4 regions of the Pseudomonas sp. GW821-FHT09C08 genome follow, and region 2 is predicted to be linked to each of the others. Evidence: predicted binding sites of a transcription regulator. Region 2 holds the regulator's gene; each other region holds the start of a gene.
The links. The regulator FliA, encoded in region 2, starts transcription of late flagellar genes. The targets are predictions, from matches to a motif close to CTAAAGTTTNNNNNNNNNNNGCCGNTAA.
Positions count from the first base shown of each region.

Region 1: AC07OJ_RS12505 (methyl-accepting chemotaxis protein) is a predicted target of FliA. The motif match lies at 2,088-2,115, and genes of this name have one in related genera.
Region 3: motA (flagellar motor stator protein MotA) is a predicted target of FliA. The motif match lies at 5,258-5,285, and genes of this name have one in related genera.
Region 4: AC07OJ_RS05000 (methyl-accepting chemotaxis protein) is a predicted target of FliA. The motif match lies at 2,432-2,459, and genes of this name have one in related genera.

Region 1 covers NZ_JBWKPG010000003.1:323,356-330,889, reverse strand. Annotated here, with positions in the region: gene AC07OJ_RS12505 (methyl-accepting chemotaxis protein) at 12-1,988, opposite strand; gene AC07OJ_RS12500 (LysR substrate-binding domain-containing protein) at 2,167-3,087, opposite strand; gene AC07OJ_RS12495 (NorM family multidrug efflux MATE transporter) at 3,240-4,643, shown strand; gene AC07OJ_RS12490 (putative bifunctional diguanylate cyclase/phosphodiesterase) at 4,711-6,375, opposite strand; gene rep (DNA helicase Rep) at 6,643-7,534, shown strand, end outside.
Region 2 covers NZ_JBWKPG010000004.1:491,475-499,008, forward strand. Annotated here, with positions in the region: gene flhF (flagellar biosynthesis GTPase FlhF) at 1-1,136, shown strand, start outside; gene fleN (flagellar synthesis regulator FleN) at 1,243-2,076, shown strand; gene fliA (RNA polymerase sigma factor FliA) at 2,073-2,813, shown strand; gene AC07OJ_RS16935 (chemotaxis response regulator CheY) at 2,984-3,358, shown strand; gene AC07OJ_RS16940 (protein phosphatase CheZ) at 3,377-4,165, shown strand; gene AC07OJ_RS16945 (chemotaxis protein CheW) at 4,177-6,384, shown strand; gene AC07OJ_RS16950 (protein-glutamate methylesterase/protein-glutamine glutaminase) at 6,432-7,534, shown strand, end outside.
Region 3 covers NZ_JBWKPG010000005.1:180,963-188,496, reverse strand. Annotated here, with positions in the region: gene AC07OJ_RS18920 (AhpA/YtjB family protein) at 1-410, opposite strand, end outside; gene serB (phosphoserine phosphatase SerB) at 544-1,758, shown strand; gene asd (archaetidylserine decarboxylase) at 1,901-2,761, opposite strand; gene rhdA (thiosulfate sulfurtransferase) at 2,778-3,593, opposite strand; gene AC07OJ_RS18900 (HDOD domain-containing protein) at 3,651-5,186, opposite strand; gene motA (flagellar motor stator protein MotA) at 5,354-6,205, shown strand; gene motB (flagellar motor protein MotB) at 6,209-7,231, shown strand.
Region 4 covers NZ_JBWKPG010000001.1:1,182,302-1,189,835, reverse strand. Annotated here, with positions in the region: gene AC07OJ_RS05010 (hypothetical protein) at 1-299, opposite strand, end outside; gene AC07OJ_RS05005 (VOC family protein) at 361-717, opposite strand; gene AC07OJ_RS05000 (methyl-accepting chemotaxis protein) at 824-2,317, opposite strand; gene AC07OJ_RS04995 (TonB-dependent siderophore receptor) at 2,521-4,680, opposite strand; gene AC07OJ_RS04990 (Lrp/AsnC family transcriptional regulator) at 4,865-5,356, opposite strand; gene AC07OJ_RS04985 (histone deacetylase family protein) at 5,478-6,512, shown strand; gene AC07OJ_RS04980 (amino acid permease) at 6,579-7,534, shown strand, end outside.

The DNA of each region.
Region 1 (7,534 bases), on a different contig from region 2:
CCAATCCAGTTTCAGCGAAACCGATCCACCTCATGCCGCAAGCTCGCTGCCAGCGTCTCCAGCTCTTTGGCCGTAATCGCCAGGTTCGACACCACTTCACGCTGCTCGCTGTTGGCCAGCGCAATGCTCTGCAAGTTGCTGCTGAGCAAGGTCGCGGTGCTGCTCTGCTCCTGGGTGGCGGTGGTGATCGCGGCAAACTGCTGGCCGGCCGAGCGGCTCTGTTCGTCGATCCGTGCCAGGGCCGAGGCCACGTCGGCGTTGCGCGACAGGCCTTCCTGCATCAACACATTGCCGTGCTCCATGGTGCTGATGGCATTGCCGGTTTCCTGCTGGATACTCTGGATCATCCCGGAAATCTCATCAGTGGCCTGGCGGGTACGCGACGCCAGGTTGCGCACTTCATCGGCGACCACGGCGAACCCACGACCCTGTTCACCGGCCCGCGCGGCTTCGATGGCGGCGTTAAGCGCCAGCAGGTTGGTCTGTTCGGCGATCGAGGTGATCACGCCGACGATCCCGCCGATTTCCTGGGAGCGCTGGCCGAGGGTGTTGATCACCGTGGCGGTGCTGTTCAGCGCAGTGGCGATGTGCTCAAGAGACGACGACGCCTCTTGCATCGAGGTACGGCCAATCCGGGTCTGCTGCGCGTTTTCCTGCGCCAGGCGCTCGGTATTGCCCATGTTGTCGGCGATGTTCAGCGAGGTGGCGCTGAACTCTTCCACCGCGCCGGCCATGCTGGTGATTTCGCCCGACTGTTGCTCCATGCCCTCATAAGCCCCGCCAGACAACCCGGACAAGGCCTGGGCACGGCTATTAACTTCTTCGGCTGCGCTGCGAATGTGCGAAACCATGGTCGACAGCGCCTCGCCCATCTGGTTGAAGCTGCGTGCCAACTGGCCGATTTCGTCATGGCTGGACACGTTCAAGCGGGCACTCAAATCACCGGCGCCCAAGGCCTCGGCCTGACTCACCAGATCACTCAACGGCTGCAGTTTGCTGCGCAACAGCCATACCGCCGCGCCGACCGCGAACAGCATCGCCAGCACGCTGCCGATCACCAGGCGGATACCCACGGCCCAGGTGACTTCGCGGATCTCAGCCTTGGGCATGCTCGCGACCACCGACCACGGGCCGCCTTCGAAGGGCACCGAGACGCTGTAGAAGTCTTCGTTCTTGTCGCTCCAGAAACGGCCCTCGCCCGGCTTCTTCGCCAGGTCGAGCATCACCGGGATTGCCTGATCCAGTGCCTGCACGCCAGCGGGCGGCACCAGCCAGCGCTTCTGTTCGTCCAGCAACGCAAGAGAGCCGGTCTTGCCGATGCGGAAGCGCTTGAGGTTTTCGAATTGGGCATTCTGCGCGTCGGTGTAGTCGAAGCCGACAAACAGCACCGCGATCACCTTGCCGGCCGCGTCGCGCACCGGTGTGTACTGGGTCATGTAGGAACGTTCGAACAGCACCGCACGGCCCACATAACTCTGCCCGGCAAGCAGGCGCTGATACGCCGGGTGCTGATGATCCAGCACCGTGCCGATGGCGCGACTGCCATCCTGCTTGGTCAAGGACGTGCTGACACGGATGAAGTCTTCGCCACTGCGCACAAACACCGTAGCCACGCCGCCGGAGGTGTCCTTGAATTCATCGACCTCATCGAAATCGTTGTTCAACACGTCATTGCCCAGGTACAGGCCTGGCGTCTGCATCCCGGCGACGGTAACCGGTTGATCCGCATGCACGCTCAACCCGGCGCCGAAGCGCTTTTCAAACAGCCCGCTCAAGCGCTGGGTACTTTCGCGCAAGGTGCTGTGGAAGGTGTTGAGTTGATCGGCGAGCAGCCGCGCCTCGCTGGCCAGGTGCTCTTCGCGGGTGTCGAGGTTGGCGGAGTCCAGTGAACGCAAGGCGAATACCGTACTACCGCTGATGACAACAGCCAGTATCACGGCTAATGCGAGGCCTAACTGTGAGGCAATCCGGGCGCGAGGTTGAGACATGACGGCTCCTGGCCGAGGCCAGGATCATCCTGATCTCATAGCGCTGCTCGGCAAATTATCTGATGGGAAACGTTGGTGCACGATGGTTCCAACACACCTACTTCGGCGGACGCGGGAAATACTTGAGCGAATCACAGGGGTATCTCGCAAACGGTTGCGCACCCGTGCCTCGGGCCACTCAATCGAGGCGCTCGACCGGCGGTAAAACCATCGCCCGCACTTCGCCCTGTAGGAAGTCTGCCAGCCGGCGCAAACGCTCGCCGCCGGGGCGGGTCTTCGGCCACACCAGGTAATAATTTTCACCACTGGCCACGGCGGTCGGCCACGGCAGGCTCAACCGCCCTTGGGCCACGTCCTCAGCCACCATCAGCAAGTCGCCCATCGACACGCCGTAGCCTCGCGCGGCAGCGATCATGCCTAGCTCGAGGGTATCGAACACCTGCCCGCCCTTCAGCGACACCTGGGATGACAACCCCATGCGCTCCAGCCAATTGCGCCAATCGCGCCGGTCCGGCGTGGGGTGCAGCAACTCGGCGGTGGCCAGCCGGGCGGCATCCCAGGGCCCATCCGCCAACAGGTTCGGGGCGCCGACGGGGATCAACAGTTCAGGAAACAGGTAGCTGGCCTCCCAGTCCGCCGGGAAATGCCCGTAGCTCAGTAGCACCGCACAGTCGAAGGGCTCCTGGTTGAAGTCCACCTCGTCCACGCTCATCCAGGCGCTGGTCAATTGCACTTCGTTGCCCGGCTGTAACGCCCGAAAACGGCTGAGCCGCGCCAGCAGCCAACGCATGGTCAGGGTCGACGGCGCTTTCATGCGCAGGATGTCATCTTCGGCGTTCAGGGTATGGCAGGCGCGTTCCAGCGCGGCGAAGCCCTCGCGCACCCCAGGCAACAACAGGCGCGCGGCTTCGGTGAGCTGCAGGTTGCGGCCGCTGCGCTGGAACAGCCGGCAGGCGAAGTGCTCTTCGAGGGTGCGGATATGTCGGCTGACCGCACTTTGGGTAATCGACAGCTCCTCGGCCGCACGGGTGAAAGAGTTGTGTCGGGAAGCGGCCTCAAAGGCACGCAACGCGTAAAGCGGAGGAAGACGACGAGACATAGGGAAAGCTCCGACAGCGCAATGCCAAAACCCTACCAGAATCAAACAGGCATGAGTTTTAATCATGCAAGCGATCGCATTTATCCCTTTGTGCAATGCGCTGAGAGCGCCGAGAATCAACCCTCCCCCAACCCTCTGACTTTTTGAGCGTGATGATCATGCAGCATCCGGCACGTACCGAACTCTGGGCCATTCTGCGGCTGTCAGGGCCGTTGATTGCCTCACAGTTGGCGCACATGCTGATGGTGCTGACCGACACCCTGATGATGGCGCGCCTGAGCCCCGAGGCCCTGGCCGGTGGCGGCCTGGGTGCGGCGAGCTATTCATTCGTGTCGATTTTCTGCATCGGCGTGATTGCCGCCGTGGGCACACTGGTCGCCATCCGCCACGGCGCGGGCGATATCGAAGGCGCCACCCGCCTGACCCAGGCCGGGCTATGGCTCGCGTGGCTGATGGCCCTGGCGGCCGGTTTGCTGCTGTGGAACCTCAAGCCGCTGTTGCTGATGTTTGGCCAGACCGAAACCAACGTGCACGCGGCAGGGCAGTTCCTGACGATCCTGCCGTTCGCGTTGCCGGGCTTCTTGAGCTTCATGGCCTTGCGCGGTTTCACCAGCGCGATTGGCAAGGCGAAGCCGGTGATGGTCATCAGCCTCGGCGGCGCGGTGGCCAACTACCTGCTCAACCACGCATTGATCGAAGGCATGTTCGGCCTGCCGAAACTGGGCCTGATGGGCATCGGCCTGGTCACGGCCCTCGTCGCCAATGGCATGGCGTTGGCGTTGATGGTCTACATCCACCGCAATCGCACCTATGCCGCCTACCCGCTGAGCACCGGCCTGCTACGCCTCAACACCCAGTACCTGCGGGAATTGTGGCGCCTCGGCCTGCCGATTGGGGGCACCTATGCGGTGGAAGTCGGGCTGTTTGCCTTCGCCGCACTGTGCATGGGCACGATGGGCAGCACACAGCTGGCCGCGCACCAGGTCGCGTTGCAAATTGTCTCGGTGGCTTTCATGGTGCCGGCGGGGATGTCCTACGCGGTGACCATGCGTATCGGCCAACATTACGGCGCCGGGCAGTTGCTGCATGCACGCCTGGCCGGTCGCGTCGGCATCGGATTTGGCGCAGCGGTGATGTTGGGATTCGCCGCAGTGCTGTGGCTGTTTTCCGTTCCACTGATCGGACTGTTGATCGACCCCAACGACCCGGCGTTCCACGACGTGATCGTCCTGGCCGTCAGCCTGCTGGCCGTGGCCGCGTGGTTTGAACTGTTCGACGGCGTGCAAACCATCGCCATGGGCTGCATTCGCGGGCTGAAAGACGCCAAGACCACTTTTCTGATCGGCGCGGGTTGCTATTGGTTGATCGGCGCTCCGTCGGCCTGGCTGATGGCCTTCACCCTGGGCTGGGGGCCGACCGGTGTGTGGTGGGGGCTGGCGCTGGGCCTCGCATGTGCGGCGCTCAGCCTGACCTGGGCGTTTGAGGCGAAGATGAAGCGCATGATTCGGCAGGAGCCGCAGACCTACAGCTCCCTGCAGGCTGTCCAGGCGGACTGAAGGCTGCATGGATCAATGTAGGAGCAGGCAAGCCAGCTCCTACAGTTTGTGGCGTTCGCAACTCGATTCAGCCCAGCAAGGCCTGCTGGCCTTTGCCGAAGGTCAGGTACTCCACAAGCTCCGGCAACGGCAGCGGTTTGCTGATCAGGTAACCCTGGGCCTGGTCGCAGCCGAACAAGCGCAGCAACGCCAGCTGCTCAGGAGTTTCCACGCCTTCAGCCACCACTTCCAGGTTGAGGTTGTGCGCCAGGTTGATCATCGCGTGTACCAGCTTGCGGTTCTCTTCGCGCTCTTCCATACCGCCGACAAAGCTTTTGTCGATCTTCAGCAAGGCGATCGGCAGGCTGTTGAGGTGCACGAAGGATGAGAAACCGGTGCCGAAATCATCCAGGGAAAACCGCACGCCCAAGCGGCCAAGGGCGTCCATGGTCTGCTTGACCAGGTCACTGCGGCGCATCACGGCGGTTTCGGTGAGTTCGAATTCCAGCCACTGCGCTTCCACTCCGCGCTCACTGATCAGCCGGCTGAGGGTCGAGAGCAACTGACTGTCCTGGAACTGGCGAAATGACAGATTGACCGCCATGTGCAACGGCGGCAGGCCGCGTTCACGCAGGTCCTGCATGTCACGCAGGGCCCGGGAAATCACCCAGTACCCCAGTGGCACAATCAACCCGCTCTGCTCGGCGAGCGGTACGAACTCGCTGGGCGGCAACAGGCCGCGCTCGCCGTGGCGCCAGCGCACCAAGGCTTCGAGGCCGACGATATGGCCGTCGTCCAAGTCCAGGCGTGGCTGGTAATGCAGCTCCAACTCGTCGCGGCGCAAGGCGCGGCGCAGCTCGGTTTCCAGGTCGGCCAGGCTGCGCGCGTTGCGGTTGATGCGTTCGTTGAAGATATGAAAGGTGCAGCCCTGGGTGCTCTTGGCTTGTTGCATGGCGATATGCGCGTGCCACATCAGCGGGTCTGCACCGGCGCGTGCGCGGGCATGCGCGACGCCCAGGCTGCAGCCGATCAGCAGGCTTTCGCCATCCACCCAGTAAGGCTCGGCCATTACTTCGGTGATGCGTTCGGCCATCCACTCGGCACGCTGGGGTGCGCGGCGGGTGTCGATCAGCAGAGCGAATTCATCGCTGCCGAGGCGCGCGAGCTGGTCGCCCGCCTCGAGCTGGCTCTTGAGCCGCGAGACCACTTGCAGGATCAGGCGGTCACCGGCCTGGTGGCCGAGGGCGTCGTTGGCATGGCGAAAGTTATCGAGGTCCAGGTGACCGAGGGCCAGGCCGCGACCTTCATTCTCGGCCAGCCGCGCAGCCAGCAGGGTCTGGAAGCCCTGGCGATTGGCGATACCGGTCAGCGGGTCCTGTTCGGCCAGGCGCTGCAGGGTATTTTCCAGCAGGCCGCGCTCGCGAACGTGGCGCAGGCAGCGGCGCAAGGTGTCAGCGTCCAATACCGCACGAACCAGCCAGTCACTGACGCCCAGGGGCGAAACCAGGGGCTCCTGCTCCAGCAACAACACGCACGGCAGGCTGCAACGGCCAGGGCCGGGTTGCAGGCTGGGCGTGGTCAATAGAACGGCGCTGTGATCGTCATCGAACAGACGACTCACGGACTCCCAGTTTGGTGCGCTGATCAGCACAGCCCCATCGCCCATCGGCGCCAGGCACTCGCGCAACAACGCTGCCCACGCTGGCTCATCGGCCAGTAGCAGCAAACGCAAGGGTTCGACAGGCGTAGACAAGCTAGCTCCCTAGACTCTGCAAAATTTCGTTGGCGGCGGGCATTATGACGTGCGGCCTGATAATCACCAATGATAGGGGTTATCAAATACGCCATCTGTAAAGGTTAGTGGCAGCTAATCACAAAAAGCCTCCGACATCCTGCGGCAAAGTATCAAAACCGGCAAATTTAGATCGAGTGGTACGTCACACTGTCGTTCTGACAGAGCAGAATCCTGCCAGCCTGTTAAAATGCCCGCCCTTTTGAACAACGACTCCCTGAATTCTGTATGTCCCGACTCAATCCCCGGCAGCAAGAAGCCGTGAACTACGTCGGCGGCCCTCTATTGGTGCTCGCCGGCGCAGGCTCCGGCAAGACCAGCGTGATCACCCGCAAGATCGCGCACCTGATCCAGCAGTGCGGCATCCGCGCCCAGTACATCGTCGCCATGACCTTTACCAACAAGGCGGCGCGGGAAATGAAAGAGCGTGTCGGCACCCTGCTCAAGGGTGGCGAAGGCCGTGGCCTCACCGTGTGTACCTTCCACAACCTGGGGCTGAACATCATCCGCAAGGAGCATGTGCGGCTGGGCTACAAGCCGGGCTTCTCGATCTTCGACGAGACCGACGTCAAGGCCTTGATGACCGACATCATGCAGAAGGAATACGCGGGCGACGACGGCGTCGACGAGATCAAGAACATGATCGGCGCCTGGAAAAACGACCTGATCCTGCCCGCCGAAGCCCTCGAAGCCGCACGCAACCCCAAGGAGCAGACCGCCGCCATTGTCTATACCCACTACCAGCGCACGCTCAAGGCGTTCAACGCGGTGGACTTCGACGACCTGATCCTGCTGCCGGTGAAGCTGTTCCAGGAGCACGCCGACATCCTCGAAAAGTGGCAGAACAAGGTGCGCTACCTGCTGGTGGACGAATACCAGGACACCAACGCCAGCCAATACCTGCTGGTGAAGCTGCTGATCGGCACGCGCAACCAGTTCACCGTGGTCGGCGACGATGACCAGTCGATCTACGCCTGGCGCGGCGCCCGCCCGGAAAACCTGATGCTGCTCAAGGACGACTACCCGTCCCTGAAAGTGGTGATGCTGGAGCAGAACTACCGCTCCACCAGCCGCATCCTGCGCTGCGCCAACGTGCTGATCTCGAACAACCCCCACGAGT
Region 2 (7,534 bases):
AAGACGAGCTGCGCAAGACGGCCTCGCGCATTGTCTCGGCCCAGGCCGAACTGAGCATGCGTGGCGACAGCGACGCCACCACCAACCGCCAGTTGTTCGCCGGCCTGCCGCTGACCGCTGCCGAGCCGCTGGTCGAGCCGACCTTCGTTGAACCCCCGCGTCCTGCAGCGCCGGCCCCGGCCGCCGCAGTCGACCAGCGCGTGTTCGACTCGATGCGCTTTGAACTCAATGGCCTGCGCGAGCTGCTGGAAGTGCAACTCGGCTCTCTCGCCTGGAACCAGCTGCAAGGCAGCAAGCCGCAACAGGCCAACCTGTGGCGTCGTCTGCAACGCATCGGCCTGTCCGGCCCGTTGTCGCGCGACCTGCTGGCCCTGACCACTGAAATCGAAGAACCTCGCCAGGCCTGGCGCATGTTGCTGGCCCACTTGGCGCGGATGATCGTCACGCCGGAAATCGAGCCGCTGGAAGAGGGCGGTGTGATCGCCATGGTCGGCCCTGCCGGCATGGGCAAGACCACCACCCTGGCCAAGCTGGCCGCCCGTTACGTGCTCAAGTACGGCGCGCAGAATATCGCGCTGGTGAGCATGGACAGCTACCGTATCGGTGCCCAGGAGCAGCTCAAGACCTTGGGTCGGATCCTCAATGTGTCGGTGACCCATGTCGACCCGGGCCAATCCCTGGCCAACGCCCTCGACCCGCTGCTGCGCAAGCGCGTGGTGTTGATCGATACCGCCGGCCTGCAAGCCAGCGACCCTGCGTTGCGCATGCAGCTGGAAAGCCTGGCCGGGCGCGGCATCAAGTCGAAAAATTACCTGGTGCTTGCAACCACCAGCCAGAAACAGGTTCTTACCGCTGCGTACCATAGCTACAAACGCTGCGGCCTGGCCGGCTGCATCCTCACCAAGCTCGACGAAACCGCGAGCCTGGGCGAGGTGTTGAGCCTGGCCATCAGTCATGAGTTGCCGGTCGCCTACCTGACCGACGGCCCGCGGATTCCGGATGATCTGCATCTGCCGCGCCGTCATCAGTTGGTCAGCCGTGCAGTCAGCGTGCAAATGCAAGAAGAGCCTAGCGAGGAAGCGATGGCCGATATGTTCGCCGACCTCTATCACAGCCCGGCAAAGCGGGTGGGTTGAGGGCAGGATGAACACCGTGAAATGTACCTACATCGATGGTCTGCAAGCGATTCACGCGGCCAAGCCATGTAGCCTGCGTCTAAGCAAGACAAGGTAAAGAAATAAAATGGGCAGCATGCATCCCGTACAGGTGATCGCGGTGACCGGCGGCAAAGGTGGCGTCGGGAAAACTAACGTGTCAGTGAATTTGTCCCTGGCCCTGGCAGAGCTTGGCCGTCGCGTCATGCTGCTGGATGCTGACCTGGGGCTGGCGAACGTCGACGTTCTGCTGGGGCTGACGCCCAAACACACGCTTGCCGATGTGATCGAAGGGCGCTGCGAGCTGCGCGACGTGCTGCTGCAGGGCCCTGGCGGTATCCGCATCGTGCCGGCCGCCTCCGGCACCCAGAGCATGGTGCACCTGAGCCCGGCGCAGCATGCCGGCCTGATCCAGGCGTTCAGCGATATCGGCGACAACCTCGACGTGCTGGTGATCGACACCGCCGCCGGGATCGGCGAGTCCGTGGTCAGCTTCGTGCGCGCTGCGCAGGAAGTCCTGTTGGTGGTCTGCGATGAACCCACCTCGATCACCGACGCCTATGCCCTGATCAAATTGCTTAACCGTGACTACGGCATGAACCGCTTCCGCGTGCTGGCCAACATGGCCCAGAGTCCACAGGAAGGGCGCAATCTGTTCGCCAAGTTGACCAAGGTCACGGATCGCTTCCTCGATGTCGCCTTACAATACGTCGGCGCAGTTCCCTACGACGAGTGTGTACGCAAGGCTGTGCAAAAGCAGCGTGCAGTCTACGAAGCGTTCCCTCGTTCCAAATGCGCCTTGGCGTTCAAGGCTATTGCCCAGAAGGTCGATACCTGGCCGTTGCCTGCCAACCCTCGGGGGCATCTGGAGTTTTTCGTCGAGCGATTGGTGCATCAGACGAGCGCAGGACCGGTGCTATGACATCCAGCGGCTACAACCTTTACAAGAAATCGGCACGTGACAGCCAGGGTGAATTGATCGAGCGCTATGCGCCGCTGGTCAAGCGCATCGCTTATCACTTGCTGGCACGCCTGCCCGCCAGCGTCCAGGTCGAAGACCTGATCCAGGCGGGCATGATCGGCCTGCTCGAAGTGTCGACCAAATACGACGCGAGCAAGGGCGCGAGTTTCGAGACGTATGCGGGTATCCGCATCCGTGGCGCGATGCTCGATGAAGTGCGTAAAGGTGACTGGGCGCCGCGTTCGGTGCATCGCAATACGCGCATGGTCAGTGACGCAATTCGCGCAATTGAAGCAAAAACCGGTCGCGACGCTAAAGATCACGAAGTTGCGGCCGAACTCCAATTGAGTCTCGACGATTACTACGGGATTTTGAACGATACCTTGGGCAGCCGCCTGTTCAGTTTCGACGACCTGTTGCAGGACGGCGAACACGAAGGGCTGCACGAGGACGGCGCGAGTGCTCATCTGGAGCCGTCGCGCGACCTGGAGGATGAACGCTTCCAGGGGGCGTTGGCGGACGCGATTGCCAATTTGCCGGAGCGTGAGCGACTGGTGTTGGCGCTGTACTACGACGAAGAGCTGAACCTCAAGGAAATCGGTGAGGTCCTGGGAGTCAGCGAATCGCGGGTCAGCCAGTTGCACAGCCAGTGCGCAGCCCGCTTGCGGGGGCGTTTGGGAGAGTGGCGAGCGCGCTGACAGGCAGTGTTGGGGAGCACTGCAAACCACACCGCGAGGGTGATTGACCCTCGCGGGATCGGCCCGTGGTGCCCCCTGCAGTCCTTTTTGTGTAATGCCTGTTGATTGAAATGGCGCGTCCAGGTGCTGGGCGCGTTTAAGACTGCTTGGAGGTCGAATTGGACAAGAACATGAAAATCCTCATCGTTGATGACTTCTCAACGATGCGGCGGATCATAAAAAACCTGTTGCGTGACCTTGGGTTCACTAACACGGTCGAGGCGGATGACGGCATTACGGCGATTCCGATCCTCAACAGCGGGAGCATCGACTTTCTGGTAACGGACTGGAACATGCCGGGCATGACCGGTATCGACTTGCTGCGCCATGTGCGCGCCGACGAAAAACTGCGCAGCCTTCCCGTGCTGATGGTGACCGCCGAAGCCAAGCGTGAACAGATCATCGAAGCCGCCCAAGCCGGGGTCAACGGTTATGTGGTCAAGCCATTCACTGCATTGGCCTTGAAAGAGAAGATCGAAAAAATCTTCGAACGCATCCACGGCTAATGCCATCGCGGGGGAGCTATGGAGCATAAAGAAACGTCACAGGGAGACTTTGAGTCGACCCTGAAAAAGCATGCTCACCAGTTGGTTGACAGCCTTGAAAAAGGCCAGTTCGGCGACGCGGTGCAGTTAATCCATGAGCTCAACCAGACCCGTGACCGCGGCCTGTATCAGGAAGTGGGCAAGCTCACACGCGAGCTGCACAGTGCGATTGTCAATTTCCAGATTGACCCGCACATGCCCCAGGCCGAAGAAATTTCGCAAATCACCGACGCGACCGAACGCCTGTCCTATGTGGTCAGGCTGACTGAAGCGGCGGCCAACCGCACCATGGACCTGGTGGAAAACGCCACGCCCCTGGTCAATGGCATGGCCACCGAAGCCCAGGCCCTGAGCCACGATTGGGGCCGCTTCATGCGCCGCGAGGTGGGGGCTGAGGAATTTCGGGAACTGGCGCGTCGGGTCGACGGATTCTTGTCACGCAGCGAGCAGGAAAACCGCACGGTTTCCAGCAACCTCAATGACATTCTGCTGGCCCAGGATTACCAGGACCTCACCGGCCAGGTGATCAAGCGTGTGACTCAGTTGGTCACCGAAGTGGAAAGCAACCTGCTCAAACTGGTGCTCATGGCCGGCCAGGTAGACCGTTTTGCCGGCATCGAACATGACCGTGAAGCGATCCTCTCGGAAAAAGATCCACAAAAACATCTCGCCAAGGGTGAAGGTCCGCAGATTCATGCCGATAAACGTGAAGACGTTGTGTCAGGTCAGGATGACGTAGATGACCTGTTATCCAGTTTAGGCTTCTAAGGAGCACCCACATGAGCTTCGGCGCCGATGAAGAAATCCTTCAGGATTTCCTTGTAGAGGCCGGCGAAATTTTAGAGCAACTGTCCGAGCAACTGGTCGAGCTGGAAAGCCGTCCGGATGATGCGAACCTGCTCAATGCAATTTTTCGCGGTTTTCACACTGTAAAAGGGGGCGCCGGCTTCCTCCAGCTCCATGAGCTGGTGGAGTGCTGCCACATCGCCGAGAACGTGTTCGACATCCTGCGCAAGGGTGAGCGTCACGTTGACTCGGAATTGATGGACGTGATTCTCGAAGCACTGGATGCGGTCAACGGCATGTTCAGCGAAGTCCGCGAACGTGCCCCGATCACTGCGGCCACCCCGGAACTGCTCGCCGCCCTGGCGCGCCTGGCAGAGCCGGCCGACACCTCGGCAGCGCCCGTGGCGCAAGCTGAGCCTGCGCCTGTGGCAGAGCCTGAAGCGGACGTGACGGACAGCGAGTTCGAGCAGTTGCTCAACTCCCTCAATGCGGTGAAAGCCGAGGCTGAAGCGCCTGCAGCCGCCGCGCCACAAGCGCCGACCAGCGAAGACATTACCGACGCAGAATTTGAATCCCTGCTCGACCAGTTGCACGGCAAAGGCCAGTTCGCGGCCGACGCCGTGGCGCCTGCCGCCGCTGTGGATGCGCCTGCCGCGTCGACCAGCACCGACATCACCGATGACGAATTCGAAGCACTGCTCGACCAACTGCATGGCAAAGGCACCTTCGCGGCCGACGCCTTGCCGGAAGTCGCCGCGACTGCCACTGCGCCGGCCGCTGCGGCAGAACCTGCGGGCGACGGTCTGATCAGCGACCACGAGTTCGAATCCCTGCTCGACGAATTGCACGGCAAGGGCAAGTTCAGCGAAGTGGCTCCGGCAGCTGCCGCGACCGCCACTCCGGTGGCGGCCAAACCGGCGCCGGCCAAGGCCGCTGCACCTGCTGCTGCCAAACCGGCCCCGGCACCTGCCGCCGCCCCGGCTGCTGCCCGCGCGCCGGCGGCTGCCGTGGCCGAGAAGCCGGCCAGTGAAGCCGAAACCACCGTGCGCGTCGATACCGCGCGCCTGGACGACATCATGAACATGGTCGGCGAACTGGTGCTGGTGCGTAACCGCCTGGTGCGCCTGGGCCTGAGCAGTGGCGATGAAGCCATGCAAAAGGCCGTGTCGAACCTCGACGTGGTCACCGCCGACCTGCAGACCGCCGTGATGAAGACGCGGATGCAGCCGATCAAGAAAGTCTTCGGGCGCTTCCCGCGCCTGGTTCGCGACCTGGCACGCCAGCTCAAGAAAGAGATCAACCTGGAACTGGTGGGCGAAGAGACCGACCTCGACAAGAACCTGGTCGAGGCCCTGGCCGATCCGCTGGTCCACTTGGTGCGCAACGCCGTCGACCACGGCGTCGAAACCCCGGAAGAGCGCGAAGCTTCGGGCAAGTCGCGCAACGGCAAAGTGATCCTGGCGGCCGAGCAGGAGGGTGACCACATCCTGCTGTCGATCACCGATGACGGCAAGGGCATGGACCCGACCATCCTGCGCAATATCGCTGTCAAGCGTGGCGTGATGGACAAGGACGCCGCCGACCGCCTGACCGACACCGAGTGCTACAACCTGATCTTCGCCCCGGGCTTCTCGACCAAGACCGAGATTTCCGACGTGTCCGGCCGTGGCGTCGGCATGGACGTGGTGAAGACCAAGATCAGCCAGCTCAACGGCTCGATCAACATCTACTCGACCAAGGGCCAGGGCTCGAAGATCGTCATCAAGGTGCCGTTGACCCTGGCGATCATGCCGACCCTGATGGTGATGCTGGGCAACCAGGCCTTCGCCTTCCCGCTGGTCAACGTCAACGAAATTTTCCACCTCGACCTGTCGCGCACCAACGTGGTGGACGGCCAGGAAGTGGTGATCGTGCGCGACAAGGCGTTGCCACTGTTCTACCTCAAGCGCTGGCTGGTGGCATCGGCCAAGCATGAAGAGCAGCGCGAAGGCCATGTGGTGATTCTCTCCGTGGGCACCCAGCGTATCGGCTTCGTGGTCGATCAACTGGTGGGCCAGGAAGAAGTGGTCATCAAGCCTTTGGGCAAAATGCTGCAGGGAACCCCGGGCATGTCGGGTGCGACCATCACCGGTGACGGTCGGATCGCGCTGATTCTGGATGTTCCGAGCATGCTCAAGCGTTACGCCGCTCGGCGTATTTGATTCTGGTGGGGCAGGGCGGTTTGCCCGCCCCGTCTAACGGAGTGTTTATGGTAGTCAAGGTCCTGGTGGTGGACGATTCGGGTTTCTTCCGCCGCCGCGTCTCGGAAATTCTTTCCGCCGATCCAACGATTCAAGTGATCGGCACGGCCACCAACGGCAAAGAGGCGATCGATCAGGCTATCGCGTTGAAGCCCGACGTGATCACCATGGACTACGAGATGCCGATGATGGATGGCATCACGGCTGTCCGTCACATCATGCAGCGCTGCCCGACCCCGGTGTTGATGTTCTCCTCGCTCACCCACGAAGGCGCCCGGGTCACCCTGGATGCGCTGGATGCCGGCGCGGTGGACTTCCTGCCGAAGAATTTCGAAGACATCTCGCGCAACCCCGAGAAGGTCAAGCAACTGCTGTGCGAGAAAGTCCACAGCATTTCCCGCAGTAACCGTCGCAGCCTGTTCAGCACGCCTGCACCTGCACCTGCACCTGCACCGGTTGCGGCGCCGGCCCCGGCCCCTGCGTTTGGTCGACCTGCGCCTGCGCCCGCCCCGGTGGCTCGGCCTGCCGTGGCCCCGGCCCGCGCTCCGGCGCCCAGTGCCCATTCGCCCGCGCCCAAACGCAAGGCCTACAAGCTGGTCGCCATCGGTACCTCCACCGGCGGCCCGGTGGCCTTGCAGCGCGTGTTGACGCAATTGCCGGCCAACTTCCCGGCGCCGATCGTGTTGATCCAGCACATGCCGGCGGCCTTCACCAAGGCCTTTGCCGAACGCCTGGACAAGCTCTGCCGCATCAGCGTCAAGGAAGCCGAGGATGGCGACATCCTGCGTCCAGGCCTGGCGCTGCTGGCGCCGGGTGGCAAGCAGATGATGGTCGACGGGCGTGGTGCGATCAAAATCCTGCCGGGCGACGAGCGCCTCAACTACAAGCCGTGCGTGGACATCACCTTCGGTTCGGCGGCCAAGTCCTACGGCGACAAAGTTCTGGCGGTGGTGCTCACCGGCATGGGCGCTGATGGCCGTGAAGGCGCACGCCTGCTCAAGCAGGGCGGCAGCGCGATCTGGGCCCAGGACGAAGCCAGTTGCGTGATCTATGGCATGCCCATGGCGATCGTCAAGGCTGACCTGGCCGACGCCGTCTACAGCCTGGACGA
Region 3 (7,534 bases), on a different contig from region 2:
TTGCTCTGGTACAAGCCTTCCGCTTCACCCAGCAGGCCGTTCTTCGGGCGTTGCCCGGCTTCGGCCATGATCCGGTTGTCCACGCTGTAGATGGCGGCGTGGGCCACCAGCGGGTTCTTGGTCAGGTTGTTGAGCAGCACGTTGAGGCTGAGGATGTCGTTGGACACCAGCAGCTCAGTCGCCGAGGTGGCGGTCTGGGTGGTCAAGCTTTCGCCCAGGGCGTCGGCTTGCTCGTGCATGGCCTGCTTGAACTGCAAACCCATCACGCAGGCGTAGATCACCAGGGCCAGAGCGACCAGGATCACGTTATGGCTGGCGATGCGTAATGCGATCGGTACACGGCGGTGGCGCAGTGCCCGGAAGATCAGCAGGAAGAAGTTGTCGGTTTTTACTGGCGTGGGCCGGTTCACTTGAGCTCGGCTCTTGGTCCGTGAAGTTGACGCGCAGTATAGCGACAGGCCCAAGACCGGCAAAGCGCTGGCTGTGCCCGATGGTCACTGAAAGTGGGTAGAATGCGGTTTTTTTCCAGCCTGGGGGTGCGCCTTGCGCGAAATTGTCCTGATAAATATCACCGGTGAAGACCGACCGGGTCTCACCGCAGCCATTACCGGTGTTCTGGCCCAGGGTGGTGTGAACATTCTCGACATCGGCCAGGCGGTGATCCACGACACTTTGTCGTTCGGCATCCTGGTGGAGATCCCGAGCAATGAACAGGCGTCCTCGGTGCTCAAGGACATCCTGTTTACCGCCTATAAGCTCGATCAGCAGGTGCGTTTTACCCCGGTGTCCGAAGCCGATTACCAGCACTGGGTGGCCGGCCAGGGCAAGAAACGCCACATCGTTACCCTGCTGACCCGCAAGGTCACGGCCGAGCAATTGCAGCGTGTCAGCTCCATCACCGCGCAGTATGGCTTGAATATCGACCATATCGACCGTCTGTCGGGTCGCATGCCATTGGACACCCCAGCCGACCAGGGCAAGGGCTGCATCGAGTTTTCCGTGCGCGGTGAGCCGGCCGATCCGCAGGCCTTGCGCGCCGAATTTCTCAGCGTCGCCCAGGAGCTGAATGTCGATATCGCCTTCCAGGAAGACTCGCTGTTTCGGCGCAACCGTCGCCTGGCGGTGTTCGACATGGATTCCACGCTGATCGAAGCTGAAGTCATCGACGAACTGGCCAAGGCGGCCGGCGTCGGCGAGCAAGTATCCGCGATCACCGAGCGCGCCATGGCCGGCGAGCTGGATTTTCGTGCCAGCTTCAAGGAGCGCCTGGCGCTGCTCAAGGGCCTGGATGTGAGCGTACTGGACGCCATCGGTGCATCGCTGCGCCTGACTGAAGGCGCCGAAACCCTGTTCGCCGAACTCAAGCGCCTGGGCTACAAAACCGCGATCCTGTCCGGCGGCTTCACCTACTTCGCCAAGCAATTGCAGGCCAAGCTGGGCATCGACTATGTGTTCGCCAACGAGCTGGAAGTGGTGGATGGCAAGGTGACTGGCGTGGCGGTGGAGCCGATTGTCGACGCGCAGCGCAAGGCCGATCTGCTGAAGGAATTGGCTCACAAGGAAGGTTTGCGCCTGGAGCAGACCATTGCGGTCGGCGACGGCGCCAATGACTTGCCGATGCTGGCGATTGCCGGCCTGGGTGTGGCGTTCCGGGCCAAGCCGTTGGTCAAGCAATCGGCCAAGCAGGCGATCTCTACGCTGGGGCTGGACGGGGTGCTGTACCTGTTGGGTTTCCGTGATCGCGACGGTCAGCTATAAGCTGATTCAACTGCAGGAATGCAGTCACTGTGGGAGCCGGGCTTGCCCGCGATGGCGGTAGTTCAGTCACTGATGGGTTGACTGATACACCGCCATCGCGGGCAAGCCTGGCTCCTGCATGTTGATTTTCGTCAGATTCAGATCAGGCTTTCGGCAGTGCGATACCCTGGCCCATCTGCACCGGCGAACCTGCCACCAGTTCTTCTGCCCACTTCACCTGATCTGGCCCGAACAGCACGATCGCGGTGGAGCCCAGCTTGAAGCGACCCAGTTCCGCACCTTTTTCCAGGTGGATCGGCGCCCGTGCGGCTTCGTCGTAGCGGAAGGTTTTCAGCTCGCGCTTCGGCGGCGTGACCAGGCCGGCCCACACGGTTTCAATCGACGCCACGATCATCGCGCCCACCAGTACCACGGCCATCGGGCCACGCTCGGTATCGAACAGGCAGACAACACGTTCGTTGCGCGCAAACAGCTCCGGCACGTTTTCGGCGGTGGTCTGGTTGACCGAGAAAATCCGCCCCGGCACGTAGACCATCTCCCGCAGGGTGCCGGCCAGTGGCATGTGCACGCGGTGGTAGTCTTTCGGCGACAGGTAGATGGTGGCGAAATCACCGCCCATGAACGGCGCCGCCACGGCGGCATCGCCGCCCAGCAGTTCCAGCACGCTGAAACTGTGGCCCTTGGCCTGGAACACACGGCCGTGCTCAATCGGACCCAGTTGGCTGACCGCGCCATCGGCAGGGCTCAGCACTGCGCCTGGGGTTTGATCCAGCGGGCGGGCGCCGTCTTTCAAGGCGCGGGTGAAGAAGGCGTTGAAATGCTCATAAGCAGTCACGTCTTCCACCAGGGCCTGGGACATGTCCACTTGATAGCGCTTGGCAAACCAACGGGTGAAGGCATTCTTGAACCAGCGCACGCGGCATTCGGCGATGCAGCCGGCCAACCGCGACAGCAGGTGGTGCGGCAGCAGGTACTGGCTGAGGATAAACAACTGCTTTTTCATTAACTGTCCTTAACTCTTAAATCTCGACGGGGGTGTCGGGGTGGTTGCCCCATTCGCCCCAGGAACCGGCATAACCTTTGACTCGCGGATAACCGAGCGCCTTGGCCACCAGGTAGGTGAAGCCAGAGCGGTGGTGAGTCTGGCAATGGGTGATGATCTCTTTATCTCTGGTCAGCCCGAGGTCTTCGAGGATCTGCGGCATGTCGCGGCGGATACGCAGGTTGCGCGCCTTGTCCATGCCGGCCGTCCATTCGAAATTCACCGCGCCGGGGATGTGCCCGCCTTTGGCCGCGAGCACTTTTTCGCCGGAGTATTCCAGCGGGCCGCGCGCATCCCAGATCCCCAGGTCGGCCGCGCCGAGGCGGCTTTGCAGGTATTCGCGGGTGGCGGTGGGGCCCTCGTGCAGCGTGAGGCTGACCGGGCCACCGACTGGTGGCGGGACCTCGGTCGACAGCGGGTGTTGTTCCGCCAGCCACGCCAGCAGGCCGCCGTCCAGGTAGTGGTATTTCTGATGGCCGATCACGTCGAGCATCCAGATAAAGCGTCCGGCCCAACCGCCGCCTTCGTCGTCATAGACCACGTAGGTGGCGTCCGGGGTGTGGCCCAGTTCGCCGAAGAGTTTTTCCAGGTCGGCCTTGTGGGGCAGCAGGCCGGGCGCCGGCGGCTGGCCCAGTTGGGTGCGCTTGGGGTCAACGAAATGCGCGCCGGGGATGTGCCCTTCGGCGTAGCGGGCGGCACTGGTGAGGTCCACCAGAATCAGCTGTTCGGCATCCAGTCGACCGAGCAGGTCGCTGGACTCGATCACCAGCGGCAAGCCAGAGAAGTCAGGCATGTGAGGTCTCCTGGGCACAAATGTTGGCGATAAAAGAGGGCGATTGTAGCGCAAGCATCAGGCGCTGCGGTTGGTAAAGCTGTGCAGTGCTTTCTCGATGCATTGGGCGGTTTTGCCGAAGGCCTGCACGGTGGTTTCCGAGAACGGCCCACCGCCCTGGTCGGCGACCATCAGCATCACGACCTTGCCATTGCAGCTCAGCGAGCGCAGCAGCAGGTGCTCGCCGGTGAACAGGCGCCGCAGGATCGGCGGCAGCAGCGCCGAGAATTGCGCGTGGTTGTCAGGCGTGAGGCGCACCTGGGCGGACTTTTCCAGCAAGCGCTGCAGCAGCGTGCTGTGGACCACATCGAGGCTCAGGTTGGCGGCGTCCTTGGGCAGGCCGTCGACCTGGTGCACACGCAAGGTGCTCTGGGCACGGTCGGTCATCAGCAGCATCACCCGCTGCATGCCGCTGGCCGACAGGGCCTCCTTGGCGCATGTGGTCAGGTGCATGGCGTTGGCGAAGCGGCTCGGCTCAACCAGCAATTCGGTGCAGCGCTTGCGCCACACCGCCAGGGCCTCGGCGGTGGGCGGTGGGGCCGGCAGCAGGCCGCGGTGGATCTTCTGCACATGCCATGGCCAGATCAGCGACAGCGCCGGGTGCCAGAGGTCCGGCATCAAGGTAGTGCGCGCACTGGTGACGGCTTGCTGGTGCACCTGTTGCTGCACGTCGCCCAAAGGCTGTTGCAGGTACAGCGCGGTCAGGTATTGCCAGCGCTGGGTGTGCGGACAGGTCCAGGACTCCTGGGCCGACATCGCGAGGCCGTTGGCCAGCAGTACCGTATTGGCCGGCTGATTCAGCCAGCGCCGCAGGTTGGGATCGGCATCCAGCAATTGCTGGTGGCGCAACGGGTCATCTTCGCGGGCGATATGCAGCGCCTTGACCAGCAGGCGTTGCTCGTTCCGCAGCAGGGTATAGCCCTGGGATACCCAGATCGGCAGGTGCCACGTTTCGGTCAGGCCGAGGCACAGGTCCAGCAGACGCACGCCGAACAATTCCTGCTCGACTGCACGCGCCGATTGGCCTTTGTGGATAACCCGCAGTTCCCACTCTTCGAGAAGCTTGGGGTAGGCCACCGCCATCGGCCACAGCGGCGACAGGAATAGCAGGCTGCCCCAGTGAATGTCTTGCCACAACCGCGCCAGGCGGCTGCCGAACAAGCCGTTGGCTTGCTGCGAGGCATGCTGGCTGACCAGCAGCAATTGGCGCAACGCCACCGGAATCTCTTGGGCGGGGACCGAGGGCAGGCGTGCCAGCAACTCTTCGGCGCGCTTGAGGCCCAGGCGATTGAGCGCCACTTCAAGGTTTTCCGCCGGTGCCGTCATGCTGCCATGCGTGTGGCTATTGGCCTCGCGCATCACGCTGAGTACGAGGGCCGGGCTGTTCTGCATCAGTTCGGCAATGTCTCGCAACGAACTGCGGCTATCGCGGATGGCTTTGCACACGCGTTCGTGGCTGGCCTGGGGAACAGGCAGCAGCACGTCGTCCAGGCGCTTGATCCAAGCAGCGAGGGAGTTGGGTTTTGCAGTTGGGACTGTCGTTTCATTAGCCATGATTGGGGCGCGATCATCACTTGCGGTCAACACGCCCGGAACGGGCCGAACTGGCTTTTCGCCTTAACGGGCTATAGTCTGGCGCAGTTTTGCCGATAAGTAGAACAAGAGTTTTTCAGTTCCTCCAAATATGTCCATGAACCTGACGGCGCAAGTACTCATCTCCTATGGCTAAAATTATCGGCATCATCGTCGTCATCGCAAGTGTGCTCGGCGGGTACGTCCTCTCCCACGGTAAAATTGCCGCGCTGATCCAGCCTTTCGAAGTGCTGATTATCGGCGGTGCAGCGTTTGGCGCCTTCCTGCAGGCCAACCCCGGCTACATGACCCTGCACGTGATCAAGAAGTCGCTGGGCATGTTCGGCTCGCGCTTCACCCACTCTTTCTATCTGGACGTGCTGGGCCTGGTCTACGAGATCCTCAACAAGAGCCGCCGCGAAGGCATGATGGCCATCGAAGCCGACATCGAAGACGCTGCGGCCAGCCCGATTTTCGCCAAGTACCCGGCCGTGCTCAAAGACGAGCGCATGACCGCCTACATCTGCGATTACCTGCGCATCATGTCCTCCGGCAACATGGCGCCCCATGAGCTGGAAGGCCTGTTCGACATGGAGCTGTTCAGCCTCAAGGAAGAGCTGGAACATCCTTCCCACGCCGTGACCGGCATCGCCGACGGCATGCCCGGTTTCGGTATTGTCGCGGCGGTACTCGGTATCGTGGTGACCATGGCGTCCCTCGGCGAAGGCGACCAGAAGGCCATCGGCATGCACGTGGGTGCGGCCCTGGTCGGTACCTTCTTCGGTATTCTCGCGGCCTACGGTTTCTTCGGCCCGCTGGCTACCTCCCTGGCCCACGATGCCAAGGAAGAGGTGAACCTCTACGAAGCGATCAAGGCGTGCCTGGTGGCTTCGGCGTCGGGCATGCCGCCGTCGTTGGCGGTGGAGTTCGGTCGCAAGGTGCTGTACCCGAAACATCGCCCAAGTTTCGCCGAGCTGGAACAAGCGGTTCGCGGTCGCTAAGCCATGGAAAACAACCAGCCGATAATCATCAAGCGCGTCAAGCGCTTCGCTGCGGGGCACCATGGCGGCGCCTGGAAAATCGCCTTCGCCGACTTTGCGACGGCGATGATGGCGTTCTTCCTGGTGCTGTGGCTGATGTCCACCGCCACACCCGAACAGAAGATCGCCATCGCCGGCTACTTCAAGGACCCCATTGGTTTCTCGGAAAGCGGTACGCCCTTCGTGATCGACCTGGGCGGCTCGCCGCAGTTGGCGCCGGAGCGCACCATCAACCCGGAAATCAAGACCGAATCGCCTCAGGAAAAAATCCCGATCGAGCGCGATACCGTCGAGGCCATGGCTGAGCAAGTCGAGCAGGAACGCCTTGAGCTGTTGCTGCAAGAACTGCAGACCAAGGTCGAGGAAAACCCGCAGTTGCTCAAATTCAAGGATCAGATTTCGTTCGAGATCACGCCGGACGGTTTGCGCATCCAGATCACCGACGCGGCCAATCGGCCGATGTTCGACTCGGGCAGCGCGCGGTTGAAGCCGTACTTTGAAGACATCCTGCTGGCGATGGCTGACACCATCAAGGCGGTACCGAACAAGATCAGCATCAGCGGTCATACCGACGCCAAGCCGTACGCGGGCCAGGGTGACTTCGGCAACTGGGAACTCTCGGCCAACCGTGCCAACGCGGCGCGTCGCGCCCTGGTCGCCGGCAGCTATCCGGACCCGCAAGTGGCGCGCGTGGTGGGGTTCGCCTCCTCGCAGCTGTTTGATCCCAAGGACCCGTTCAACCCGATCAACCGCCGCATCGACATCGTCGTGCTGACCAAGAAGGCCCAGCGTGCGATCGAAGGCGACCAGCACGCCGCGCCACCGGTTCCGACCCCAGGCGACGGTGCGCCCGGCGAAGTACCGGCCGACCCGAACGCCATCCCGCCCGGCCAGGAGCCGTTGCCGGCGCATGAGCTGCGCCAGAAGTTGAACCTGTTCGATGATGGCGGGGTGAAGGATCCTACGGCGCCTGCAACGGGCTCCTAGGCTGCAAGCAGCCCACCTCAACAATGAAAAACGCCCCGATTGATCGGGGCGTTTTTCATTTCTTATCAAAGAGGGAGATAGGCTTTGCCTCCACTGATAACACCTCGCATGTCGTTGGTGTCCAGCCGGGGCACGAAATATTCTCGACCTTTTGCTCGAGTCTTTCTATGGAGCTTGTCCAGGCGCTCGAAGCTGACGGTGTAAATCATGTCGCACTTCACCCACAGCTCTTTGTAGCATTTCAGGGGCAACGAAGCCTCGTGTGAAATCGCAAAGAAGAACGTCGCCTTGTTTGGGGTGATA
Region 4 (7,534 bases), on a different contig from region 2:
TCCAGTTGAATTGTGTAGCTGCCCGGTATCAGCACGGCGCGTTGCGGTGAGTCATTTTTGTAGTAGTAGGTCGAGAACGGAATATTGCCGACCTTTTTATCGTTGACCCGGATGATGTTCAGGTCCGGCTGCAGGTCCAGGAAGCTGCGGTTGGGCCTTCCCGCGTAGGTGTCGGTTTCGACGATGGTGTAGCGAGACTCATCGCGCGGTTCACTGGAATCCACATTCGAGTAGGCCGGCATTTCGGCGCAGCCTTGAAGGCACAGCAGGGTCAAAAACGGCAGGGCAATTTTGCGCATGAAAAAACCTGAATCCATGTCAGAAAGTACAGTCGATGATCGATGAAGGGACGCGGCAGGCTTACTCGTGTGCCGTCCATACGGCCAGTTCATAGCCGTCGGGGTCGGTGAAGTGGAACCTGCTGCCGCCGGGGAAGGCGAAGGTCTGGCGGGTGATGACCGCGCCGAGGGTGTGCAGCCGCTGTTGTGTCTCAGCGAGGTTGTCCGCATACAGGATGATCAAGGGACCACCCGGTCGAACCGGTTCGCCGGTGGTGAAGCCACCCGTGAGGCGGCCGTCGGTGAACTCGGTATAGGTGGGGCCGTAGTCGACGAATGTCCAGCCGAATGCGCCACCGTAAAAGGCTTTGCTGCGTGCAATGTCACCGACGTTGAACTCGATATTGTCGATTTGTCGGTCTTTACCGCGAACGCTCATGGTCGCCTCCCTGGCAGATATTTAGGGCGGCGAGTGTAACGTATCCGTTGATGCCTGGACCCTATCGATTACGCGGGCAACGCTGGGGTTCATGAGCGCTCGGGCCTCAAGCGTGAAATTTGCGCCCCAGCGCGTCCAGCCGCACCGCAATCGGTGGCAACTGCTCGCTGCTGCGCGCCAGGGTTTCCACGTCATTGGCGGTGCTCTGCGCAATGCTCTGCACGGCCTGCAATCGCCCGACTATCTCCAGGTTCGCCGAGGTCTGCTCGCGGGTGGTGCTGACGATGTGGCCGTTGAGCTGGTCGATCTGCGCGATGTCGAGGCCGACCGCCTGCAGCATTTGCACGGCGACCTGGCTGTCTTGTACGCAGCGCTCCACACCCTGCCGGCTGTCGTGCATGGCCTCGACGGCTTCGCGGCTGCCTTGTTGCAGGCTTTCGATGATGGTTTTGATCTCCTGGGTGGAGACGGCGGTGCGTTGCGCCAGGCTGCGGACTTCGTCGGCGACCACGGCAAAACCACGGCCTTGCTCGCCCGCGCGGGCTGCCTCGATGGCGGCGTTGAGGGCCAGGAGGTTGGTCTGGTTGGCGATGCTGTTGATCACCTCCAGCACCGTGCCGATCTGCTCGGCTTGCACCGCCAGGCCTTCCACGGTCTGGTTGGCACCGCTGAGGCGCGAGGCCAACTGGGTGATTTCCTGCTGGGCGCGGCCGACGCTTTCCTGGCCGCGAATGATCTGTTGGCTGGCCTTGCCGGCGTGTTCCACCGCGTGCTCGACGTGCACCGCGATGTGGCCCATGGCGTCTTCCATGCGTTGCATCGAGCCGGTCATCTGGCTGATTTCGGCCAGTTGGTGCCGCGCGCCTTTTTCCAGGGTGCCGCTGGTACTCGCGAGGGCCTGGCCGAGTTGGCCGAGGCCGTGGGAGTCGCGGGCGACGCCGTCGATCAGATGGGTGATCTGCTGCAGGAAGTGGTCGAAACGCTGGGTGAGGGACACGTGCACCTTGCCTTCACCCTGGGCGGTTGCCACGGTGAATTGGGAGGTGACGGCGAGCATTTTCTCGAGCATTTCCTGGCTTTCGACAGCTTCGGCCTGGCTGTGCACGGCCAGGTAGAGCAGGGCGATGGTTTCCATCACCACGTAGAAGGCGTGGACGAACACCATGCCCCAGCCGCCGTGATGCTCCATCACGAACACCGGGAAACCCTGATGCTGCAGCGCATGGAAGACCACGTGGTGCACTGCGATGGTCAGCGCCGCGATCAGGATCGGCAGCCAATCGCGGTAAAACGTCAGCACTGCCAACAGCGCGAAGATGCCGAAGTGGGATTCGATCACGCCCTGCGCCTGGTTGATGTGCAGCGCGGCCATCACCATCAGTCCGGCCCCGAGCGCGCAACGCATGGCGCGGCGGCCGCCAAAGGCGCGATACAGCGCAGTGAGCACCACGCTGGTGCCACCGCCCACGATCACCGCCTGCAGCAGGGTGTCGTGCCAGAACGCCAGGCCCAGCGAGAACAGGAACATCAGCCAGATCAACGCCAGCATGATGCGGTCGGCCTTGCGGTAGTGCTCCAGGAAACGCGTGCGGACGGGCATTCACTCTTACTCCATGTGGACTGGCCAGGAACAAAGCATGCGGCGTGCCACGTGGGCCCGCAGGTAGAGCAAAGCAGGTATCAGGATTTGTGCAGGATCAGGGATGCCAAGAGTTTATCGGCATCCCTGTGGGGGACTTTAAGCGCGGCGAGCAGCGTGATCCACAAGGCCTATTGGGGCACGCCGTGGGCGTCCAGCCTGGATCAGAAGCTGTACTTGGCCGTCATCATCATGTTGCGCGGGGTGCCGTAGGCGTCGCCGCCGTAGCTCACCGAGTTGGCGATGGACGAATAGTAGCGGCGGTCGAAGATGTTGTTGGCGTTGAGCTGCAGGTCCAAGTGCTCGTTGACCTTATAGCCGGCCATCAGGTCGGTGACCGCGTAGGCGCCCTGTTTGAGGCGGTAGTTGCCACCGTCATTGAGCGGCACGTCGTTGTACATGCGGCTCTGCCAGGAAATGTTGCCGCCGACCCGGAGTTTTTCCAGCGGGCCCTGGAAGTTGTAGCGGGTGGTCAGTTTGAACAGCTGCTCCGGGGTGTCGGTGTCGAACTGCTTGTTCACTTTCTGCGGGTTGGCGTCGTCCTTGATGGTGTGGGTCCGCGCGTAGGTGTAGCCCCCGCCGACCTGCCAGTTCTCGGTCAGGGCGCCTTGCAACTCGACGTCGATACCCTGGCTGCGAATCTCGCCCGAGGCTTCGTAGCACGTGGCCTGTGGGCAGGTTTGCGGGAAGATCTGGACGGCGCGGTTTTCCTGGTCGACGTTGAACAGCGCAAGGCTCGCATTCAGCGCACCGCCGAGGTATTCGCCCTTGATGCCGACTTCATAGTTCTTGCCGACGATCGGCTTGACCGGCGTGCCCGCGGTGTCTTTTTCGCTCTGCGGCGTGAAGATGTCGCTGTAGCTGACATAGACCGAGTGATGGTCGTCCAGCTCGTAGATCAAGCCGGCGTAGCGGGTCAGGTTGCGGGTGACATGGTAGTCGCCGTCGCCATCACGGTTGTTGTAGTCGTACCAGTCCAGGCGCGCGCCGAGGATCAGCTTCAGCGGGTCGGCCAGGCTCAGGCGGGTGGTCACGTAGACGCCGTCCTGGGTGGTGACTTCGTGGTCGTTGTTGGTGTGCACAAAGTCCGGCTTGCCGGCCGTGAGCGGCCAGTTGGTGTCGTACGGGCTGTAGTTGTGGGTGGTCAGGTCGTAGACCCGCTTGCTGGCCCCCACCACCAGTTCGTGGGTGCGTCCGAAGGCCTGGAAAGGCCCGCTGGCAAAGGCGTCGACGCCGGCCTGGTCCTCGTCGAAGGCGGCCTGGTAGACCGTCCGGGCCGGTGTGTTGTTGACCCAGCGCGACTGGTAGGAACCGGAGAACAATGCGTTCTGCTGGGCGTAGTTGGCGTTGACCTGCAGGTTCCAGTCATTGGCCAGGCGCTGGCGCAGTTCGGCGAAGACCGTGTTGATTTCCTGGTCCTTGTTTTCCCATTCGGTGCCGGGGTTGTAGGAGCGCGGCAGGTTCAGGTGGTGGCCGTCCTGGCCGATCATCGAGGAACCCCAGAAGTAGTTGGTCTTGTCCTTCTGGTTGGAGAAACCCAGGGTCAGGGTGGTGTCTTCGCTGAGGTCGGCTTCGGTGACGGCATAGAACAGGCCGTGATCTTCCTCGACCTTGTCGATGAAGCTGTTGGCGTCGCGGTAGGAGGTGACGACCCGGCCACGCAGGGTGCCGCTGTCATTCAGTGGGCTGGAGGCGTCAAGTTCGCCACGGTAGTCGTCCCAACTGCCGGCGGCACCGGTGAGGGTGACTTTCTGCTCATCCAGCGGGCGCTTGCGGATCAGGTTGATGGCGGCCGAAGGGTTGCCTGCGCCGGTCACCAGGCCGGTGGCACCGCGCACGACCTCGACGCGATCGAACATCGCCAGGTTCGGCTGGGCACCCACGCTAACGCCGTTGTAGCCACTCGGGATGCCGTCGTACATCAGGTTGTCGATGTCGAAACCGCGTGAGGTGTAGGACTGCCGGCCAGGGCCGCTGGAGTAATTGAGGAACAACCCCGGCGTGGCGTTGACCACGTCGTTGATGCTGGTCATGGCCTGGTCGTCCATGCGCTGGCGGGTGATGACGGTGACGGCCTGCGGCGTTTCACGCATGGTCAATGGCAGCTTGGTCGCGGTTTTCATCGCGCCGGTGGTGTAGGACTGCGTGCCTTCAGTGGTTTCGCCGAGCTGGCTGTCACCGGAGATTTGCGTGGCACCCAGCTCGAGCGTGGCCGCTGGCGCTTCGGTGTCGGCGGCAAAGACCGCTTGGGAGCTGGCCAGGCAGACCGCCAGGGCCATCAGGTTGAATGAAAAACCGTTACCGCCGTGTTGTTGCACAGACATGAAGCTGACTCTCCCCGAGCGCCCTCCATGGCGAATAATAAAGATGATGATAATTATTCGTATCAGTGTGCCAGAAGGTTCTGTCGCAAAAAAGCCATTGGGGAGAATTAGTTAACGAATTTTTCACATCTGCAGTGGATGGCATTTGGCTATGCACTGCAGCAGTGACCTTTGGGGCGAGGTGTCAATCGCGTCGCGTGATCGCCACTCGGCTGGTTGCCTTGACCTCCCTCAGCGCCAGGCTCGATTGGATCGACGCAATCCCCAATTGTCGGCGCAAAACGCTTTCGACGAACTCGCTGTAGCTGTCGAGATCCTCGGCGAGCACCTGCAACAGGTAATCGGCATCGCCGGTGATCTTGTGGCACGACAGCACTTGGGGCAGGTCTCTGACCACCGCCTCGAAGGCGTCCGGCGCATGGTCGGTATGGATCGCGAAGCGCACATGCACAAACGCCAGGATGTCGAGCCCGAGCATCTTGCGGTCGAGGTTGGCCTGGTAGTCCTTGATCACGCCTTCCTCTTCCAGGCGTTTGCGGCGCCGCCAGCAGGGCGTGAGGCTCAGCGACAGGCGTTCACTCAGTTGCGCGTTGGAAATACTCGCGTCCTCCTGCAAGAGGGCGAGGATGGCGAGATCAGTGTCGTCGAGAGCGACCTGTTTGGTTTTATTTTTCATGATGAGCAGCCGAAGAGGTAAAAATTCCCGATAAACCTAACAGCGGCGCAAGTAAAAGCAAAGAAAGCCCGGCTCTGCCAGAACAAAATAGAGCCTGTCTTTTACTGGCGGATACCGACAAATGTTGACTGTTTTTAGTGATGACCATCGTTTGCACCATGGCACCGAACTCAAGGACGGCGTGCTAAAGCCCTCATTCGAACAACCCAGCCGCGCCGACACCGTGCGTGACCGCGTCCGGCATGTCGGGCTGGGCGATATCATCGTGCCGCGCCATTTTGATCGGGCCTGCTACGTCAACGCGCACAGCGAACGCTATGTGGCGTTCCTTGAACATGCCTGGGCCGAATGGACCGCCATCGGCCGCAGCCACGACGCACTGCCATTGGTATGGCCGGTACGTGACCTGGCCAATCAAAAGGTGCCGGAATTCATTGATGGCAAGCTCGGCTTCTTTGCCATGGACGCCGGCTCGCCGATTACCCGTACCACCTGGAACGCGGTGAAAACCAGCGCTGACATCGCACTCACCGGCCTGGCCCTGATCGATGAAGGTCATCACAGCGCCTTCGCCTTGTGTCGTCCGCCGGGGCACCACGCCGCCCGCGAGTACATGGGCGGTTATTGCTACCTCAACAACGCCGCGATTGCCGCGCAACAGGCCATCACCCAGGGCGCCCAGCGCGTGGCGGTGCTGGATGTGGACTTCCACCACGGCAACGGCACGCAGAACATTTTCTACTCGCGGCCGGACGTGCTGTTCATCTCGCTGCACGGTGACCCGGCCGTCTCCTACCCGTACTTTTCCGGCGCCAGCAGTGAGCGCGGAGCCGGCGCGGGGGAGGGCTTAAACCTGAACTACCCATTGCCGAAAAACACCACGTGGGCCAACTACCGGGTCGCGTTGCTCGACGCCTGCCGCCAACTGCGCGCCTTCGCCCCCGAGGTGCTGGTGATCTCCCTCGGCGTCGACACGTTCAAGGACGACCCGATCAGCCACTTCCTGCTCGACAGCCAGGACTTCGTCGGCATGGGCGAGATCATCGCCAGCGTAGGCGTGCCGACGCTGTTCGTGATGGAGGGTGGCTACATGGTCGATGAGATCGGCATCAACGCCGTCAACGTGCTGCACGGGTTCGAAAGCGCGACCGCCTGATTCCAACAACCCTCGCTGCTCGACTTTTTTCTGCCAAAACTCAAAAACATAACAAGAGGTTTTGTGATGAAAACAACCACGCCCGGGCTGGACGAAAAGCCTGCGTTGCAACGCACCCTGAACAACCGCCATATCCAGCTGATGGCGATGGGCGGTGCGATCGGCACCGGCCTGTTCATGGGCTCCGGCAAGATCATCGCGCTGTCCGGCACCTCGATCATCCTGATCTACATGATCATCGGGCTGTTCGTGTATTTCGTGATGCGCGCCATGGGTGAGCTGCTGCTGTCGAACCTCAACTTCAAGAGCTTCGCCGACTTTGCCGGCGCGTACCTGGGCCCGCGTTCGGCGTTCTTCCTGGGCTGGTCGTACTGGCTGAGCTGGAGCGTGGCGGTGGTCGGGGATGCGGTGGTGGTCGGCGGATTTTTCCAGTACTGGTTCCCGGACGTGCCCGCCTGGATGCCGGCCGTGGGCATGCTGCTGACGCTGTTCGCGCTGAACGTGCTGACGGTCAAGCTGTTTGGCGAAGTGGAGTTCTGGTTCGCGATCATCAAGATCATCGCCGTGGTCACGCTGATCAGTGTCAGCGTGGTGATGATTGCCAGTGCGTTTGTCTCGCCCACCGGTGTGACAGCCTCCCTGGGCCACTTGCTGGATCGACAGGCAGCGTTTCCGAATGGGCTGTTCGGCTTTTTCGCCGGCTTCCAGATGGCGATCTTTTCCTTTGCCGGCACCGAGTTGATCGGCACCGCAGCCGCCGAAACCCGTGCGCCGGAGAAGACCTTGCCGAAGGCGATCAACTCGATTCCGTTGCGCATCATCCTGTTCTACGTGCTGGCTTTGGCGTGCATCATTGCGGTGACGTCCTGGCAGCAGGTATCGCCGAGCAAAAGCCCGTTTGTGGAACTGTTCCTGGTGGCGGGTTTTCCCGCGGCCGCAGGCATCGTGAATTTCGTGGTGCTGACTTCAGCGGCGTCGTCGGCCAACAGCGGGGTGTTTTCCGCCAGTCGCATGCTCTTCGG